DNA from 2 places in the Priestia sp. FSL W8-0001 genome. Region 1 is predicted to be linked to the other one. Evidence: riboswitches for the same ligand, from Rfam matches in the RefSeq annotation. Region 1 holds a riboswitch; the other holds the start of a gene.
The links. Region 1 has a riboswitch for preQ1 ahead of MKZ18_RS04605 (QueT transporter family protein). Riboswitches for the same ligand answer to the same signal wherever they lie in the genome.

Region 2: it holds a riboswitch for preQ1, as region 1 does, so the genes downstream of both, queC (7-cyano-7-deazaguanine synthase QueC) here and MKZ18_RS04605 (QueT transporter family protein) in region 1, are expected to answer to the same signal.

Annotation. Positions count from the first base shown of each region.
Region 1 is NZ_JBBPAL010000001.1:874,246-879,401, forward strand. Features, by position in the region: gene cobA (uroporphyrinogen-III C-methyltransferase) at 1-393, shown strand, start outside; gene MKZ18_RS04600 (formate/nitrite transporter family protein) at 449-1,285, shown strand; PreQ1 riboswitch class I at 1,698-1,742, shown strand; gene MKZ18_RS04605 (QueT transporter family protein) at 1,751-2,239, shown strand; gene MKZ18_RS04610 (IS1182 family transposase) at 2,359-3,717, shown strand; gene MKZ18_RS04615 (PAS domain-containing protein) at 3,982-4,764, shown strand; gene MKZ18_RS04620 (GntR family transcriptional regulator) at 4,900-5,156, shown strand, end outside.
Region 2 is NZ_JBBPAL010000001.1:1,304,419-1,309,574, forward strand. Features, by position in the region: gene MKZ18_RS06895 (spore germination protein) at 1-382, shown strand, start outside; gene MKZ18_RS06900 (Ger(x)C family spore germination protein) at 405-1,607, shown strand; gene MKZ18_RS06905 (hypothetical protein) at 1,614-1,850, shown strand; gene MKZ18_RS06910 (GerAB/ArcD/ProY family transporter) at 1,860-2,126, shown strand; gene MKZ18_RS06915 (GerAB/ArcD/ProY family transporter) at 2,148-3,254, shown strand; PreQ1 riboswitch class I at 3,321-3,364, shown strand; gene queC (7-cyano-7-deazaguanine synthase QueC) at 3,539-4,201, shown strand; gene queD (6-carboxytetrahydropterin synthase QueD) at 4,201-4,644, shown strand; gene queE (7-carboxy-7-deazaguanine synthase QueE) at 4,637-5,156, shown strand, end outside.

The sequences.
Region 1 (5,156 bases):
TATGCTGGAATCCCTGTCACCCATCGAGAGTTAAGCCGTTCATTTGCAATCGTGACCGGACACGGTTTAACTGGAACTCCGGAAAATATTAGGTGGCATCATCTAGCTCAAGGCGTTGATACGCTTGCTATTTATATGGGAGTTAAAAACTTACCGTATATTTGTGAACAGCTTTTAGCTGGTGGTAAGTCCATAGAGACACCAGTGGCGGTGATTGAGGAAGGTACTTCTATTAACCAAAGGGTTTTAATTGGTACGCTGCGAACGATTGTAGAAATAGCCACTAGTGAACAAGTCAGTAATCCAGCGCTGATTGTGGTCGGAGAAGTGGTAAAACAATCAGCGACTCTCTCCTGGTTCTCAAAGTCCAAACTTCAAGAAGTGTACGCGTAATATTTTTATTATATAATTTATCAGAGAATTTTAACGAAATAGGGGAGGGATAAGCGTGTTTAAAGCGTCAATCGAGTCTATGACGGACATAGCTCGTCAAAAAACAAATCAAGTGAATAAACAATTGCCGAGCTATTTACTGTTGTCTATGCTTGCAGGTGCTTATGTCGGAATTGGTGTAGTATTAGCTCTTTCAGTTGGTGCTCCGTTAGCCGAAGCATCATTACCAATAGTCTCACTAGTTATGGGCTTATCGTTTGCCATTGCGTTACTACTTGTTATGTTTGCCGGAGCCGAGTTGTTTACAGGCAATCATATGTTTTATACAATCAGTACATTATCAGGTGCTACTACGTGGAAAGATACGTTGAAAAATTGGCTGTGGTGCTTTGTTGGAAACGGATTGGGAGCGTTCGTATTGTGTCTCTTAATCGTTGGAACTGGTTTGTTTAAAGGAGTAGGCGATACACATTTATTACTGACAACCGCAGCAAAGAAAATGAACCTGCCAATGAGCGAACTTTTTTTTCGAGGGATTTTATGTAATTGGCTCGTCTGCTTAGCCATTTGGACGGCTTTGAGAACCAAAAGCGATGCGGCCAAAATTATGTTAGTTTTTTGGATGCTGTTTGCCTTTGTTGCATCTGGCTATGAACACAGCGTTGCAAACATGACGTTCCTTGGTTTGGCTTTACTTCATCCGCACCCTGAAACGATATCATTAGCTGGACTGCTACATAATCTGATCCCGGTTACGCTTGGGAATATTGTAGGCGGCGCTTTATTTGTAGGAAGCGTATATTGGTTTATCAATAAAAAGCAAATGGAAAAAGGGCGTATTCAAGAAGTGAAAATTCCACAAATCGTTAAAGAAGAAACATTATCAAAGTAACAGAAAGAGACTGAGACATAAGTAGTTCAGCCTCTACTATACCTGAACGATTGAGAGTTCATAACTTTTAATCGTTCAGGTTTTTTGGTTGATTGTGAAAACAATGTTGGAAACAGGGTGGAATGGAGCGTAGGACACTCGACTCCTGCGGGAAAGAGAGGGAAAACTGAGATCCCGCAGCGCAGCGAGGAAGCTCAGGTTCCTCCCCGCGGAAAGCGAGTGGCCGTAGCGCAATGGAACGAACGTATTGAGACAAATTAAAGAGATGGGAACAGCTAGTGTTCGTCTTTTAGAAGCCATCATTTTGTTATGTCCCAAACTCTTTTTAGATTGAATTTTGATCAGTAACCGAAAGAGGGTTGAGATACTTGACTAATATAATTTACTGCTGTATGATTCTTTAGTATTTGCGTAAGACGTGGTTCGGAACCATCCCACGTAAAAAAACTAAGGAGAGTATGCAGCATGAATGTAAGAACACTTGCAGTCAACGGTATTATTGCGGCAATGTATATTGCGGTAACGATGTTTATTCAGCCGTTTGGCTTTACAAATATTCAGTTCCGTATTGCGGAAATGTTTAATCATTTGATTGTTTTTAATAAGAAGTATTTGTATGGAATTGTGCTAGGCGTATTTTTAGCCAATTTATTCTTCTCACCAATGGTGGCGTATGATTTGGTATTTGGCGTAGGACAATCTTTAATTTCCTTATTACTGATGATCTTTGCGATGAAGTTTGCCAAGGGCACGGTTGCTCGTATGGTTACCAATACACTGATCTTTACGTTTACGATGTTTATCATCGCGTTTGAGCTTCATTTAGCACTAGGTTTTCCATTTTTACTAACATGGTTAACAACTGCGATTGGTGAATTTGTAGTGATGCTTGTTGGAATTCCAGTGATGCTGGCAATTCATAAGCGCGTAAACTTTACAAAGTTAATCGATTAATACTACAAAAGCTTACAGAGATGTAAGCTTCAGACTGTAGACAAACTGGAAGAAATCCAGTTTGCCTACAGTCTTTTTTATTTTACAATGGAAGTACTACATAACTTGAGGTGATTGACATGCTTTCGAAACATAATCCCATTCAACGAGATCAATTAGAAATGATTACGTTAAATCAATTGGTACCGGCCAGCCACTTGGTTCGTAAAATAGAGGCAGCACTTGATTTTTCGTTCATCTATGACTTGGTGAAGGACATGTATTCAGAAATCGGTCGTCCCAGTATTGATCCTGTCATCTTAATTAAATTGACCTTCCTTCAATACACGTTTGGAATCCGGTCCATGCGCCAAACGATTGAACAAGTGGAAACCAATATGGCCTATCGCTGGTTCCTTGGGTATGGTTTCCACGATAAAGTGCCTCATTTCTCTACGTTCGGAAAAAACTATGAACGCCGTTTTAAAGATACCGATCTGTTTGAACAGATTTTCTATCGCATCTTAAAGGAAGCTGCCGAGAAAAAGCTAATCAGTGCCGAGCACGTTTTCGTGGATTCGACCCATGTTAAAGCGAGTGCGAACAAACGCAAATTTGAAAAGAAAGTCGTTCGCAAAGAGACACGCGCGTATCAGGAACGCCTTCAAGAAGAGATTAACCAGGACCGGGAAGATCACGGAAAAAAACCATTTCCTCCGGACAAGTTTGAGAAGGAAGAGAAGAAAGAAATCAAAGAAAGCACCACCGATCCAGAGAGTGGTTACTATGTGAAGGATGAACGGACGAAGCAGTTCGCCTATTCTTTTCACGCAGCCGCGGATCGTAACGGTTTTGTGCTTGGCACCATGGTCACACCTGGCAACACACATGATAGTCAGATTTTAGAGCCATTGGTCGGAAAGGTCATCGAGAGAGTCGGAAAGCCTGAAGCGGTCGCCGCAGATGCCGCGTACAAAACTCCTGCGATTACCCGTTACTTATTGGAACAGGGGATGACCCCTGCCTTGCCATACACACGACCACGTACGAAAAAAGGTTTTTTCCGAAAACATGACTATGTGTATGACGAATACTTTGACTGTTATCTTTGCCCGGCAGGTGAGATCTTGGCCTACTCGACAACGAATAAAGAAGGATATCGGGAGTACAAATCGCCAAAACAGATTTGTGCGACATGCCCATTTTTAGCCAGATGTACGGAGAGTAAAGACCACCAGAAAGTGGTGACGCGTCATATTTGGCAGGAATACGTAGAAGAGGCAGACCATCTTCGCTATCACGCAGAGGTGAAAGAGATTTATGCCAAACGTAAAGAAACCATTGAGCGTGTATTCGCAGATGGAAAAGAAAAGCATGGCATGCGTTGGACAACGTTAAGGGGACTTAAAAAATTGTCGATGCAGGCGATGCTTACTTTCGCTGCCATGAACCTGAAGAAGATGGCCAACTGGACGTGGCAAGGTCCAAAAATGGCCTAAATGATGAACTCGAAGAGGTCTGTCTTTTTATTAAATAGCTTCAAATCCCATAAAAAGCTAAAAAGGGGTTCGGAATGAGACCATTCCGAATCCCTTTTGTCGACAAACTGAAGCTTACAGAGATGTAAGCTTTTTTCATATTTAAATGGTTTTAATTTATAGAAAAAAGACACAAGATATGACAGAATTAGAGAGAAGTTGTTAAGTACGTTAATACATAGTAAAAGTCATGTTTTATACTATACTTGAGAAGGAGAGAAGAGCTTGCTTGCAAATGATGATCATAAGGTAGAAGAACTAGCATTTATTAAAAAAGTCCTAGACTTTACAAGAGCTGGATTAATTTTAACCAACCCTGCTTTGCCCGATAATCCGATTGTTTATGCGAACCAAGGTTTTCTGGATATGACCGGATACAGGAAAGAAGAAATCGTAGGACAGAACTGCCGCTTTTTACAAGGGGAAAATACCGACCGAGATACGGTACGAAAAATTCGAGATGCTATCCGCGAAAAAAAGTCGGTCAATGTACAAATTTTAAACTATACAAAAGAAAGCCAACCTTTTTGGAACGACTTATTTATTGATCCAATGTGGATTGATGATGAGGTTTATTTTATTGGGATTCAAAAGGACATTACGGGGAAAATGAAGCAAGAAGAAGTGATTTATGATTACTATGAAAGGATGCAGGAGATGTCAACGCCAATTGTTCCAGTGAAAGACGGGGTTTCTGTTCTACCGATTGTTGGTGTTTTGAATGAACAGCGATATCATATGATTGCATCCAAAGTATCAACATACATTGATGAAAGTAAAGATGATCATTTTATTATCGATTTTTCAGGTTTATTGGAAATGGATGAAGATGTAGTAGCTTACATGTATAATCTGCACGATTTAATTACCATTACCGGAACGCAGGTAATCATAACAGGCATCATGCCTTCTATAGCGAAAAAAATGAGAGACCTTCAAGTAAACTTTACAGTCTTAAAAACCTATACGCATGTCAAAGCCGCTTTAAAAGCGCTTGGGTATGCATAATAAGTTCTCGAAAAAGTCCGTAAAACAATGCGGATTTTTTTTGTTTATAAATGGTAATATATACATATAAGCCTAACTTAAAAGGTGACTAGGTACAGAATTGAACAAACTTCCAGCATTTGATATATTGGTTTTATGAAAAGAGAATTGATTAAACCCATTAAACGTTTATCATTGCGAGAAGAAATTTATCAAACTTTAAAGCAAGGAATTATTACGTTAGAGTTTCCACCGGACCAGCGCTTGAATGATAAGGAGCTAGCTGAAAAATTTAGCGTCAGCAGAACGCCGGTAAGAGAAGCGTTAAAACGCTTGGAAGATGAAGGGCTTGTTGAATCGATTCCAGGCTCCATTACTAAAGTATCTTCGTTAAACCCTGAAGAAGCCAAGCA
Region 2 (5,156 bases), 430 kb from region 1:
AGCGCTCGTATTAGGGGAGGCCGCGGTACAGGCGGGGTTGGTCTCACCAGCGATGGTCATTGTTGTATCCATAACTGCCATCAGTAACTTTGTATCGCCGGCTTACGATATGGCGATTGCTGTAAGGATGCTTCGCTTTGCCTTGATGTTTTTAGCAGCAACATTTGGATTGTTTGGAATTATTTTAGGACTTATTTTAATGATTCTACATCTGTGCAGTTTACGTTCATTTGGTATTCCATATATGACACCAATGGCTCCATTTGTAAGTAGTGACCAAAAAGATGCGCTCATTCGTCGTTCGTTAAAGAAAATGAATACGAGACCGAAGCTTATTAACGAACAAAACGTTGTACGTGAACGGTCAAATGATGAGAATTAGCTTTTATAAAGGTGGAATAAGCATGAAACGAATCGTACTTGTATTATGCATATGTCTACTCCCACTATCAGGCTGTTGGAGTAGTCGAGAGCTAAATGAATTGGCCATCACCGTAGCGGTAGGTATTGACGAAGTAAAAGATGGAATTGAGTTAACGGTTCAAATTATTAACCCGAGCGATATTCAAGCCCAAACGCCGTCGAATGGTCCCTCGGTTACTACGTACTCGATTGAAGCAGATTCTGTCATGGAAGCTCTTCGGAAAATGACAATTGAATCACCTAGAAAAATATACTTATCTCATTTACGGATGCTTGTTCTTAGTGAAGGAATTGCAAAAAGCGGAATTGCTGAAGTGTTAGATTTTTTCGCGCGAGATCATGAGGTGCGAACCGATTATTTTGTTGTGGTAGCAAAAAATTCACGCGCTTCATCCGTTTTAAATGTCTTGACAACCATTGAAAAAATTCCAGCCAATTATATGTTTTCTGCATTGGATACGTCACAAAAAGTTTGGGCGCCTACGCGAGGTGTAAAGCTGAATGAGCTTATTAGTAACTTAACGAGTCAAGGCAAACATCCTGTGTTAACCGCTGTTCTTGTAAAAGGTAACCACAAAAAGGGCGGAGATATGGCAAATGTCCAGCGAGTTAATCAAAATACCATTCTAAAATTTAAAGGTCTTGGCATTTTTAAAGGAGATGAACTTGTTGGGTGGTTTAATGAAAGTGAAAGTAAAGGATATAACTATGTTACCGGAAATGTAAAAAGTACGGTCGTTGTTATTCCGTGTGAAAAAAAAGAAAAATCCCATGACATTATTGGAGTTGAGATGCTGCGAACAAGTACGGATATTAAAAGCCGTATGAAAGATGGAAAGCCTGTTATTGATGTGAACTTAAAGGGAGAAGCAAACATCGCTGACGTAGAGTGCCAGGTTAACTTGCAGGACCCTGCTATGATTACTGAACTAGAGAAAAAAGCGGAACATGATGTGCAAGATAAAATGCGAAGAGCAATTAAGAGAGCACAAAACGAATATCAAAGTGATGTCTTTGGGTTTGGAGAAGTTTTTTACCGCCAAAACGTAAAGGACTGGAACAAGATGAAAAATCGCTGGGATGAAATCTTTGCGACAGATCTAGAAGTGAACTTAAAAGTAGATGTGCAAATCCGTCGACTTGGAACGTTGAATAACTCATACATGAAAGAGATGCAGGATTAGTGCAACATGGAAAACTTACTGCTGTTTTTAGGGGTATTCAGCTTTTTAGCATATAAGGCAATCCGCCTTCTTTATCAACAAAAACAGATAAAAGAAATCGTAATATACAGCAGCTTTTCTACTACAAGAGTGGTAATGTGGATAGTGGTTATTTTTCGAATAACCATTCCAACTCCGCTGTATGCCCTTGAGTTTTGGATGCAGTCCATCATTGATATCTTTTCTTCATTTTATTCGGTGTAGGTGTTCAATATGAGCCAAAAAGAAGTGATAAGTGGGAAACAGTTCTTTACATTAACCCACGTATTCTCCATTGGAAGTGCAATCTTAGTTGTATCTACTTTATTATTAGCTGTGGCAAAGAACATCGCTTGGATTTGTGCAATAATTGGAACAGGAAGTGGGTTAGTATTTGCGAGGCTTTTATTATGGTTAATCAAAAAATACCCTCAATCGACGCTAATTGATATAGCAAAGAAGTCTTGTGGCAAGTATGACCGAAAATCGGTAACTACCTAGTGAGGAAAGGAGAGGAAAGGAATGCATCCACGCTTAGTAATAAGCAATTTTCAACTATTCTCAATGATGCTGCTGTTCTTATTTGGAAGTGCGACCATTGTGAGTATTGGACAGGAAGCACGTCAATCCGCATGGATTGCCGTTTTAGTAGGGATGTTAATGTACCTGCCTTTCTTTGCTCTTTTTACACTTTTATATAAAAGGCATCCAGAAGAAACGTTTCCAACAATATTAAAAATTGCTTTTGGAAAGCTAGTTGGCAAAATTATTTGCATGCTGTACGTGCTATATTTTATTTACATTGGTGCGCGTGTTCTAAGAGACTTTTGTGAGCTGTTATTGTTAACATCAATGAAGGATACGCCTCTAGTTATTGTGGGCGGGGTTATGACGCTAGTTATTGCGTATGCATGCTTTTTAGAAGTTGAGCCAATCGCAAGAGCGAGTGTGTTATTGTTAGTTGTTTTTGTTGGCTTCATTGTGTTAGGTTTTTTCTTACTGTTCTTTTTTGATGTTATGAACCCAGATCGTATGCACCCCATTTTAGCTGAAGGAATCGGTTCAATTTTTAGAGCGGTGTTTCCGCTTATTTTGACGTTTCCATTTGGAGAAATGGTTGTTTTCTTAATGTTTAACCAGTTTATAAAAGGAGAAAAGTCTCTTAGAAAGATGGGAACGCGTGCCGTGGTGATAGGAGGCGTTATGCTTAGTATGCTAAGTTTAATTAGCTTAACTACACTCGGAGAGCACTTGGTAGGATCATCGACAATCCCCCTACTTGTAACCGTACAGCAAGTGAATATTGGAGATATTATTCAGCGGATGGATATGCTAGCCATTAGTGTTCTTATTATTGGCGGTTTTGCTAAAGTAACGATTTTCGCATATGCAGCTATTTTAGGGATAAAAGATATTTATCAAACCGGGAGTCACAAGCTATCACTCCTTTTGGTTACGGTATCCATTCTGACTACGACTATTTTTATGTCGGATAATGCTGTTAAACATTTAGAGATAGGTTTGAAAATTGTACCAGTTTGGATTCACATTCCCATGCAGTTTGTCATTCCAATCGTAGCGCTGGTGATGATTCAATTGAAAAGTAGGAAGAAAAGTAGAAGTACATAGTAATTTTAAATGGAGTATGATATAGTTAAAAGCGAAAATTGAAAGAAGAAATGCCGTGCTCTATGTGCGGGAGAGGTTCGTAAACTCCCTCTATAAAAAACTAAGATCATCAGTGAGATGACAAATGGCGCCGATTTTAGGGGCTTTTTTCCTGTTTCTTTTTTAATATAAGAAAGGGATTCTTAGTTAAGGGAGATTGCAAACGAAGCAATCTCTTTTTTTATATGATCTAAACAACGGAATGTTTTCTTCTTTGACTTTATAAAGGAAAAGGAGACAAAAAAATGAAAAACGAAAAAGCAATTGTTGTATTTAGCGGTGGACAAGATAGTACGACTTGTTTATTTTGGGCGCTAAAAAATTTTAAAGAAGTGGAAACCGTTACGTTCGGCTACGGTCAGCGTCATAGTAAAGAGATTGAGGTTGCTGAAGCCATTGCAAAAGATCTTGGTGTGAAGCACACAATTTTAGATATGTCGTTGTTAAGCCAACTAGCGCCTAACGCACTAACAAGAGATGATATTGACATTAGCCAAGAGGAAGGGGAGCTACCGACAACGTTTGTGGACGGACGCAACCTTCTCTTTTTATCATTTGCGGCTGTATTAGCTAAAAATAGCGGTGCACGTCATTTAGTAACAGGTGTATGCGAAACAGATTTCTCAGGGTACCCAGACTGCAGAGATGTGTTTGTTAAATCGCTAAACGTAACGTTGAATTTATCAATGGATTTTGAATTTGTCATTCACACACCATTAATGTGGATTGATAAAGCAGAGACATGGGGACTAGCCGATGAATTAGGTGCGCTTGATTATGTGCGTGAACATACGTTAACTTGCTATAACGGTATTATTGCAGACGGGTGCGGAGAGTGTCCTGCATGTAAACTTCGCAAGAGAGGTCTAGAACAATATCTTGACACGAAACAAGGAGGGGAACAGTAATGCTTCAGCAAATTTACCCACAGGTAGCACATCCTTATTCGTACGAATTAAATAAAGACATGAACTTTGCCGCTGCGCATTTTGTTCCTCATGAGTCAGCAGGAAAATGTCAGCAGGTTCATGGCCATACGTATTTTGTGAATCTAACTATTGCAGGTGATGAATTAGATTCATCAGGCTTTTTAGTTAACTTTGCTACGTTGAAAAAGATTGTGTCTGGTCAGTTCGACCATACGCTTTTAAATGATCATAAGCATTTATTTAATGAAGAGGATGCGAATGATTTCCCAACATCTGAAGTGATTGCTCGGAAAATTTATGAACTTGTACAAGCTCACTTAGATGAACTTGAAAATAAGCCAGCATGCGTGCAAGTGTTTGTTCGTGAAACTCCTACAAGCTATGTTGTATATCGTCCAAAGAAGGTGAAGCGAGATGAATAATAAGGTTCCTGTTCTCGAAATATTTGGTCCAACGATTCAAGGAGAAGGAATGGTTGTGGGCCGAAAAACAATGTTTGTGCGCACAGCTGGCTGTGATTACTCATGCAGTTGGTGTGATTCGGCATTTACTTGGGATGGGTCAGCGAAAAGTGACATCCGTCAATTGACGGACGAAGAGGTCTGGCATGAATTGCAAACCTTAGGAGGAGACCGCTTTGACCATGTAACTATTTCAGGCGGGAATCCAGCGCTGTTGAAATCTTTAGATAAACTAATTGATCGCTTGCATGATCATCAAAAGCAAGTCGCGCTTGAAACTCAGGGAAGTCGCTTTCAAGAGTGGTTTTATAAAATTGATGATTTAACTCTTTCACCCAAGCCACCAAGCTCGGGAATGAAGACAAATTACGAAGTGTTGGATGATATTGTTGAACGCTTGCAAAACAATGGACGTAGTCAACATATTAGCATTAAAGTGGTTGTGTTTGATGAAACGGATTTCGATTATGCAA